2 linked regions of the Roseiconus lacunae genome follow. The protein of the gene in region 1 interacts with the protein of each later gene in a pairwise test. Links are inferred from orthologs where the notes say so. Each region holds a gene or a part of one and is shown on either strand. Other genes may lie near its edges.

The links. Proteins that work in one complex are often made in the same cells at the same time.
Region 2: the proteins of gyrA (region 1) and FYC48_RS20930 interact in binary tests that used the Escherichia coli proteins (3 or more experiments, as listed by UniProt). The link is inferred for Roseiconus lacunae from one-to-one orthologs.

What each region holds. Positions count from the first base shown.
Region 1 is NZ_VSZO01000001.1:688,795-693,022, forward strand. Bases 590-3,844 are described here. They hold gyrA (DNA gyrase subunit A), read left to right. Parts: upstream 590-923; coding sequence 924-3,644; downstream 3,645-3,844. Other genes in these bases: FYC48_RS02330 (LL-diaminopimelate aminotransferase), read left to right, coding at 590-617; FYC48_RS02340 (hypothetical protein), read right to left, coding at 3,795-3,844. In the rest of the region: more of FYC48_RS02330, read left to right, coding at 1-589; more of FYC48_RS02340, read right to left, coding at 3,845-4,228. UniProt on the Escherichia coli protein: A type II topoisomerase that negatively supercoils closed circular double-stranded (ds) DNA in an ATP-dependent manner to maintain chromosomes in an underwound state.
Region 2 is NZ_VSZO01000017.1:67,659-71,289, reverse strand. The notes cover bases 186-3,272. They hold FYC48_RS20930 (DNA gyrase subunit B), read right to left. Parts: upstream 2,958-3,272; coding sequence 414-2,957; downstream 186-413. Other genes in these bases: FYC48_RS20925 (hemerythrin domain-containing protein), read right to left, coding at 3,126-3,272; FYC48_RS20935 (S1C family serine protease), read left to right, coding at 186-237. In the rest of the region: more of FYC48_RS20935, read left to right, coding at 1-185; more of FYC48_RS20925, read right to left, coding at 3,273-3,631. UniProt on the Escherichia coli protein: DNA gyrase negatively supercoils closed circular double-stranded DNA in an ATP-dependent manner to maintain chromosomes in an underwound state.

The sequences.
Region 1 (4,228 bases):
CCTTAGCAAAGGAAAAGCAATTCGTCGTCGTCCACGACGCCGCCCACATCTTGTTGACCTTCGACGGCCAGCCGCGCAGCTTTTTGCAAACCCCCGGCGCGATGGACGTGGGCGTCGAAGTACATTCGATGAGCAAAGGCTACGACATGATCGGATGGCGAATGGGATTTGTCGCCGGGCATGAGCGAATCGTCTCGGCATTTGCCGACGTCAAAGACAACAGCGATAGCGGCCAGTTCATCGCGACGCAAAAAGCGGCCGCGGCGGCGCTCGATGACGACTCGATTCCCACGCGGATCAACGCCAAGTACCGCCGCCGAATGGAAAAGCTCGTCGCCGTGCTGAAGGATTGCGGCTTTGAGTGCGAGATGCCCGGCGGAACGTACTTCCTTTACACACCGTCGCCGAAAGGCACCGAAGGCGGTGAGACGTTCGACAAGGCCGAAGATGCGACTCGATTCCTGATCGAACAACTCGGCATTGTCACCGTTCCCTGGGACGACGCGGGCGCCTACTTGCGATTCAGCGTGACCTATGTCGCGGAATCCGAAGCAGACGAAGACGCGTTGATGTCGGAAACCAAGCAGCGATTGCTGAACGCCAAATTCGTTAGCTAAACGACGGCTGTGTGACGTTTTCGGTCGAGTCCGACGCGGGACTCGGCGGCGGGATTAAAAGCCTGCCCGAGCAGGTCCCCAAGGCCATTGCCGGTCGTTGTGAAAATGGCCCAAATTTGGTATCCTATGTGATTCTCGCTGAGCCCGAAAAAGACGGGTTTTTAGCGGCTTTTCACCCTTCCGCTAGGACACCAAGTGGCAGACGAAAACGACGATCAATCGCAGGATGAAGAGAACGGCTCCGGCGGCCCCCCACAGCCCGAAGGCGAGGGCGGCGGTGACGATCAAGACCGCGGCGAAGGCGCCTTGCGGCTGATCGATTTGCCGATCGAGGATGAGCTGCGGGAGAGCTATCTGACTTACGCGATGAGCGTCATCGTCAGCCGAGCCCTGCCCGATGTTCGCGACGGCCTGAAGCCCAGTCAGCGGCGGATCTTAGTCGCGATGAACGACCTGAACCTCGGGCCGGGCAGCAAGCGGGTGAAGTGTGCGAAGATTTCCGGTGACACCTCCGGTAACTACCACCCCCACGGTGAGTCGGTAATTTACCCGACGCTGGTTCGCATGGCCCAGGAATGGAACATGCGATCGCCCTTGATCGACAAGCAGGGAAATTTTGGTTCGATCGCGGGTCTGCCACCGGCGGCGATGCGGTACACCGAAGCCCGCCTCTCTGCCGTGGCCGCGGCACTGCTGGACGACCTGAAGCTCGACACCGTTGACTACATCCCGACTTATGACGAGGCGCGGACCGAGCCGACCGTATTGCCGAGCAAGTTCCCTAACTTGCTGGTCAACGGTTCCGGCGGGATCGCCGTCGGGATGGCAACGAGCATCCCGCCGCACAACCCGACCGAAATCTGCGACGCGTTGATCAAATTGATCGACGAACCGGAAACGAGCATCGACGAGCTTTGCGAAATCGTGCCCGGGCCGGACTTTCCCACCGGTGGCATCATCTGCGGCCGAGCGGGCATCCGCCGCGGCTACAAAACAGGCCGCAGCACGATCGTCGTTCGCGCTAAAACTCGCATCGAAGAGATGAAAGGCGGCCGTCACCGCATCATCGTTTCGGAAATCCCCTACCAGCAGTACCGCGACCGCGTGGTCGAAAAGATCGCCGCCTTGGTCAACGGCGATCGTATCAAGGGCATCTCCGGAATCCGCGATGAGTCGGACCTGAAGGAGCCGGTGCGTTTGGTAATCGAGCTGAAACGCAACGAAGATCCCGACGTGATCTTGAATCAGCTTTACCAGTTCTCGCCGCTCCAGGACACGATCTCGATGATCTTCCTGGCGTTGGTCGATGGTAAGCCGCGCGAGCTAACGCTGAAAGAAATGCTCGCCGAATTTTTGCGGCACCGCGTCAACGTAATCCGCAGACGAACCCAGTTCTTGCTGGCCAAGGCACGACGCCGAAAGCACACCGTCGAAGGCCTGCTGTTGGCACTGGCCAACATTGACGAGATTATCCAAACGATCCGCACAAGCCGCACGCAAGCCGAAGCGAAGCAACGTTTGATGGGGATCGAGTGTCCTGCATCGATGATGCAACGCGCCCTCGGTGACGAAGGTTTTCGACAATTTCAACTCGAACGCGGCGAAGCAGACACGTACGCGCTGACCAGTGTTCAGACCGACGAAATCCTGAAGATGCGTCTCGGTCAACTGGTCAACTTGGAACAGGAAAAGCTAACCGACGAGCATCGCCAGTTGCTCGAAGAGATCGCCGACTACCTGGACATCCTTGCCAACCAATCCCGTGTCCATGGCATCATCAAAGATGACCTGGAAGAGATGAAACGTCGTTTCGGGTCACCACGACGTACCGAAATCAGCAACGAAGAACTCGGTAACTTCGACCTCGAAGATCTGATCACCGAAGAAACGATGGTCGTTTCGATCAGTCACGAAGGGTACATCAAACGCACCCCCAGCAGTGTCTACAACACACAGCGCCGTGGCGGCAAAGGACTAAAAGGTGCCAAGACGGGTAGTGAAGACCCGATCGAACACCTGTTCGTCGCTAGCACCCACGCGTACTTGCTGTTCCTGACCACGACGGGCAAGGTCCGCTGGCAGAAAGTCTACGACCTGCCACAATTGCCCCGTGACGCCAAAGGCCGAGCGATCGTCAATCTGCTCGCACTCGAAGAAGGCGAAAAGATCGCGTCCTGCCTCGCGGTCCGTGACTTCAATCAAGAAGGCTACTATGTGGTCATGGCGACGCGAAATGGCCTCGTCAAAAAGACACCGCTGGAACAATACAGCCGCCCCAAACGAGGTGGCATCATCGCGATCAAACTGCGCGAAGATGACGAACTCGTTTCCGCCGCCGTTATCGGCCCCGGTGACGAAGTCATTCTGGTCACCTCGGCCGGAATGGCGATTCGTTTCCGCGAATCCGATGCCCGTCCGATGGGACGCAACACCTCCGGCGTCAAAGGCATCAGCCTGGTCGGCGATGACAAAGTCGTCGGGATGGTTGTCGCCGAACCCGAAGCGACGTTGCTGACGGTTTGCGAAAACGGCTACGGCAAACGCACCCCATTCGGCCCACACGCAAGCGAAGGCGAGAGCGATGCGGAATCAGAAGTCGACGGTGGATCTTCGTCGGCCCGCTACCGCACTCAAAAACGTGGCGGAAAAGGCCTTCGTGATATCAAGACCAGTGAACGCAATGGGAAAGTGATCGCGATCGCCCGCGTCGACGACCAAGACGAAATCTTCCTGATGACTGGCAAAGGAAAGATCCAACGAATCGCCGCCAAAGACGTGGGCGTGATCGGACGTAACACCCAAGGCGTCCGCATCATGAGCGTCGATGGTGATGACTCATTGATCGCCGCCGTTCGAATCCCACCGGAAGAGGACGCCGAGGAAGAAGCTGTCGCCTCCGCTTCACCATCCGATGGCAACACTGGGGCTGATGCTGAGCCGGATCAAGCGGCGACCAGCGATGCGGCGGCTGCCGAAGGCTCGAACGAGCCCGACTCGGAATCCGAACCACCGGCAGCCGATCAGTAACCGCCGAATGCGATACTCCGGTCCCCGCTTCACTCTCTCGCGCGGGAGTGAAGCGAAGGATCGATGCCCGTGAGAGATCGCAATCTCAGTGCCCGCCGAATTGGCACGCCTTCTTTGGTTCAACCCGACAAACGATCGACCGACAAACGATCAAGGCGAAAGCGACTCAAGCCCACAACGCATCACGTGATCGTTGGCTACAAGCCATTGCGATTGATCCATCCGCTTTGCGAGGATCTGCCAATGCTCTCGGTCAACGGCTAGTAACTGCGCCAACGAACTGGGCGTGTCCTCATCGACCCGAGTTCGACTAGCAAGCAACGATTGGATCCGCGCGCGTTGCTCGGCGTCTAAATCGTTCCGCGTCAGTGATGAGCGCAACAACGGCACAACGCAACTGCCATAGCTGGCAAGCTCTCGGACGGCAGCACGTCGATGTGCACTCTTCGTCGACTTCATTTGATCGACCAAGTCGTTGACTTGATCGCGCGACACCGTCGACAAGAGGTGGGTGTTCTGACGCAAATAGTTTTCCGTTCGCCGCGTCAACTCTGAAACACTGCGTCCCCGCAGAATACGAGCCA
Region 2 (3,631 bases), on another replicon or contig:
CAAAACGATGCAAAGGTCAACGGCCCACGCAACGCCCGTCTGAGCGGGTTTGATCAGGTGATTCAGCACGACACGGTTCTGGCGCCCAATCAATGCGGCGGGCCGATCCTCGATTCCGATGGTAATATAATCGGCGTCAATATCGCCCGCGCCGGGCGTGTCGTTACCTACGCGTTGCCCTCGGCGTTGGTCAGTGCCGAGATGGTGAGCATGCTCGACGAAGCTCGTCGGCAATAACGTGTTAGGGAGCGGTGCCGGCCGACGGCGCAGCTGCGTATCGCGCCAGCGCGAATCGGAAAATGCGACCAAGCAAATGCCGTCGTCCGATCGCGTTGTTGTCGGGCCACTTCTACCGAAAACGGGTAGCGGGCGAGCCCCGCAGCGATCGAGGCCCGCGGCAATCGCGTGTGGTCTTAGACGTCGAGATTTCGCACGTCGAGGGCGTGTTTTTCGATAAATTCGCGACGTGGTTCGACCTTATCGCCCATCAGCAGTCGGAACATTTCGTCCGCCGCTCCGGCGTCTTTCATGTTCACCTTGACCAGCGTTCGGTTGGTTGGGTCCAGCGTTGTCTCACGAAGCTCCTCGGCGTTCATTTCGCCCAGTCCCTTAAAGCGAGTCACTTGCAGACCCTTTTCACCGGCCGCACGCACTTCGGGCAGCAGCTCACGAAGGTCGTCGAGCGGTCGCCGAGTGTCTTCTCCACGAACGAGTTCGAATCGTGGCGTCGTCAGTCCGGTCCGATCGGCGGGAATCAGGTCATCGATTGAGAACCCGATGACGGCGATTTCTTTCAAGCCACTATTGATCGTGCGGACTTCGTGCAATTCGGCCAAGTGCGCGATCTGCTTTTGTTCTTCGGGCTTTGCTTCTTCTGTTTCAGCCGATGCGCCTTCGCCTTCGGTTTCCTCGGCGCGGGCTTCGTCATCGAGGATCAGTTGGTTCGCGGTCAGGTGTTCCTGAACTTCGTCGGTACTTTGGAACCAATGTTCTTCGTTCCCGTACGTCAGCAACCACGCGGGTAATTTGTTCGACACCGGGTCAAGGCGTTGCGCATGAACCCGTAGCGAAACGCCGCGACGTTCGAGTGCCAAGATTGCGTCTTCCATCGAAGCAAGCGACGAGCACAGCTTTCGCATCTGATCGCCTTCGACGCGACGACCGTCTTCGGCTTCGAAGACGGTGTCATTCAAACCGCGGTCGAGCAATTGGCCCTTCATTTCTTCTTCGGTTTGAACGTAGTACCGGTTGCGGCCTTGGGTCACACGGAACAACGGCGGTTGTGCCACATAGACATGCCCGTCGGCGACCAATTGGTACATTTGGCGATAGAAGAAACACAGTAGCAACGTGCGAATGTGGCTTCCATCGACGTCGGCGTCAGTCATCACCACAATCTTGTTGTAGCGACGTTTGGAAATGTCTTGGTCGTTACCGATACCAGTCCCGATGGCTTGAATCATCGAGCGAACTTCTTCGTTTGCCAGGACCTTGTCTTCGCGGCTCTTGTACGCGTTGATGATCTTACCGCGAAGTGGCAGGATGGCTTGGTAATCGCGCATCCGCCCACCTTCGGCGGATCCACCCGCCGAGTCACCTTCGACTAGGTAAAGCTCACACCGCTCCATCTCTTTGCTGATGCAATCGCGAAGCTTGCCAGGCAGGCCGCCGCCCCCGAGGGCGTCTTTTCGTTTTCGCAGCAGATCCTTTGCTTTGCGAGCGGCTTCACGGGCTTCCGACGCGAGCAAGCCTTTGCGAACGATTGCCTTGGCAGTTCGGGGGTTTTCTTCGAGGTACTTCGCGAGTTGTTCACCGACGCCGGCGGCGATGATCCCGTCGACTTCGCTATTGCCCAGCTTTGTCTTCGTTTGTCCTTCGAACTGAGGATGTGGGACTCGAACACTGATGACTGCCGTGATCCCTTCACGGATGTCGTCACCGTTGAGTGCGGCATTCTTCAGCAGGTTTTCTTTCTTGCCGTAATTATTCAACGTCCGCGTCAATGCCGATCGGAAACCGCTAACGTGCGTTCCGCCTTCGATGGTGTGGATGTTGTTGACGTAGGACTGGACGTTTTCGGTGTACTCGGTGCTGTACTGAAGTGCGATCTCGTACTGGCACCCTTCTTTCTCGCCGACGATGGAGATCACATCGGCATGCAATGCATCGCTGGCGCGGTTAAGGTGTTCGACAAATTCGGTGATACCACGTTCGTAGCGAAAGTCGCCGCCTTCGCCGTTGCGTTCATCTAAGAACGTGATCCGTACGCCGCTATTAAGGAACGCCAGTTCCTGCAGTCGTTTGTTCAGCGTGTCAAAGCTGTACTTGGTAACGGAAAAGATTTGCGAGTCAGCTTTGAAGGTGGTTTTCGTGCCGGTCTTGCTCGTCTCACGGCCCTTGACGACGGGGCCGGTCGCGACGCCACGCTCGTATTCCTGGCTCCACGTAAAGCCATCTCGGCTGACTTCGGTTTCGGCCCATTGGCTGAGGAAATTCACCACCGTGACGCCGACGCCGTGCAAACCACCGGAGGTTTGGTAGGCGCCTTTCTCGAACTTGCCGCCGAATTTCAATACCGTCATCACGCCCTCGAGCGTGCTGACTTCGCGGCCCATCTCGGCAGACAGTTCTTTGTGCTGGGTGACAGGGATACCGCGGCCGTCATCTTCGACCGTCACGCTTCCGTCGGTGTGTACGGTCACCGAAACCTTACTCGCGAATCCCGCCATCGCCTCGTCGATCGAGTTGTCGACGACTTCGTAGACAAGGTGATGCAGACCGCGAGTGGAGGTATCGCCGATATACATCCCGGGGCGTTTTCGAACGTGATCGAGGTCGGAGAGGTGCTTGAGATCCTCGTCGGTGTACTCCTCGTTCGCCGCCGGGGTGGCGCTCAGTGCGGGAGTCGAATCAATTGGTTCAGAATCGGCCGGTTCTGGGGAGGAGGCGTCGCTCATAGAACCCTATCAAGGAGGCGGAAAAACATCATCGCACCTCCGGGGAATTGCCACCTTCGGGCAAGGCCCGAAGGGCTGCTATTAGAAGCCGGATTCTAGCATTTTTCCAGGCTTTTCGCGAGACGTCTGAGCCTCGATTGGCTCGATGTTGCCGCCACAAATCTGGATTCAGTCGCCGACGCCGATGTCGTCACCAAAGGAATCGAGAATCAGCTTCAATTCGGACTCTTCGTGCGTCTGAAATTCGGCCTGAAAGGCGTCGAATTTCCGCAATAGTTTTTCAACTTGACCGTCGCGTTTCAGGTCGGCTTCGGCGAATTGATCAGCTAAGTCGCGAATCTGGGCAAACAGTGCGGTGTGCTGGCCTTTTAACGATTCAGCTTCGACACTTAGGTGCGGGGCCACATCGATCGCATCGTCAAAGTAACCGTAGGCCTCTTCGAGCGAAAAGTGGATGGCAAGCTGGTCACGCAATTCCGCCAGGGCGGCGACAATCTCATTCCAGTGATTCAGGGCTGTTTCGGGATGGGCCAACATGGGGACCAGCCGATCCCAATCCGTTTTTAACTGGCGGTTGTCGTCTTTGATTTCTTGGAGGAAGGCGGCGTTGACTCCCAAACGCCCGCTGCGTTTCTGTTGCATCTGCCACGACTCCCCTTGCGCTGACACTGCCG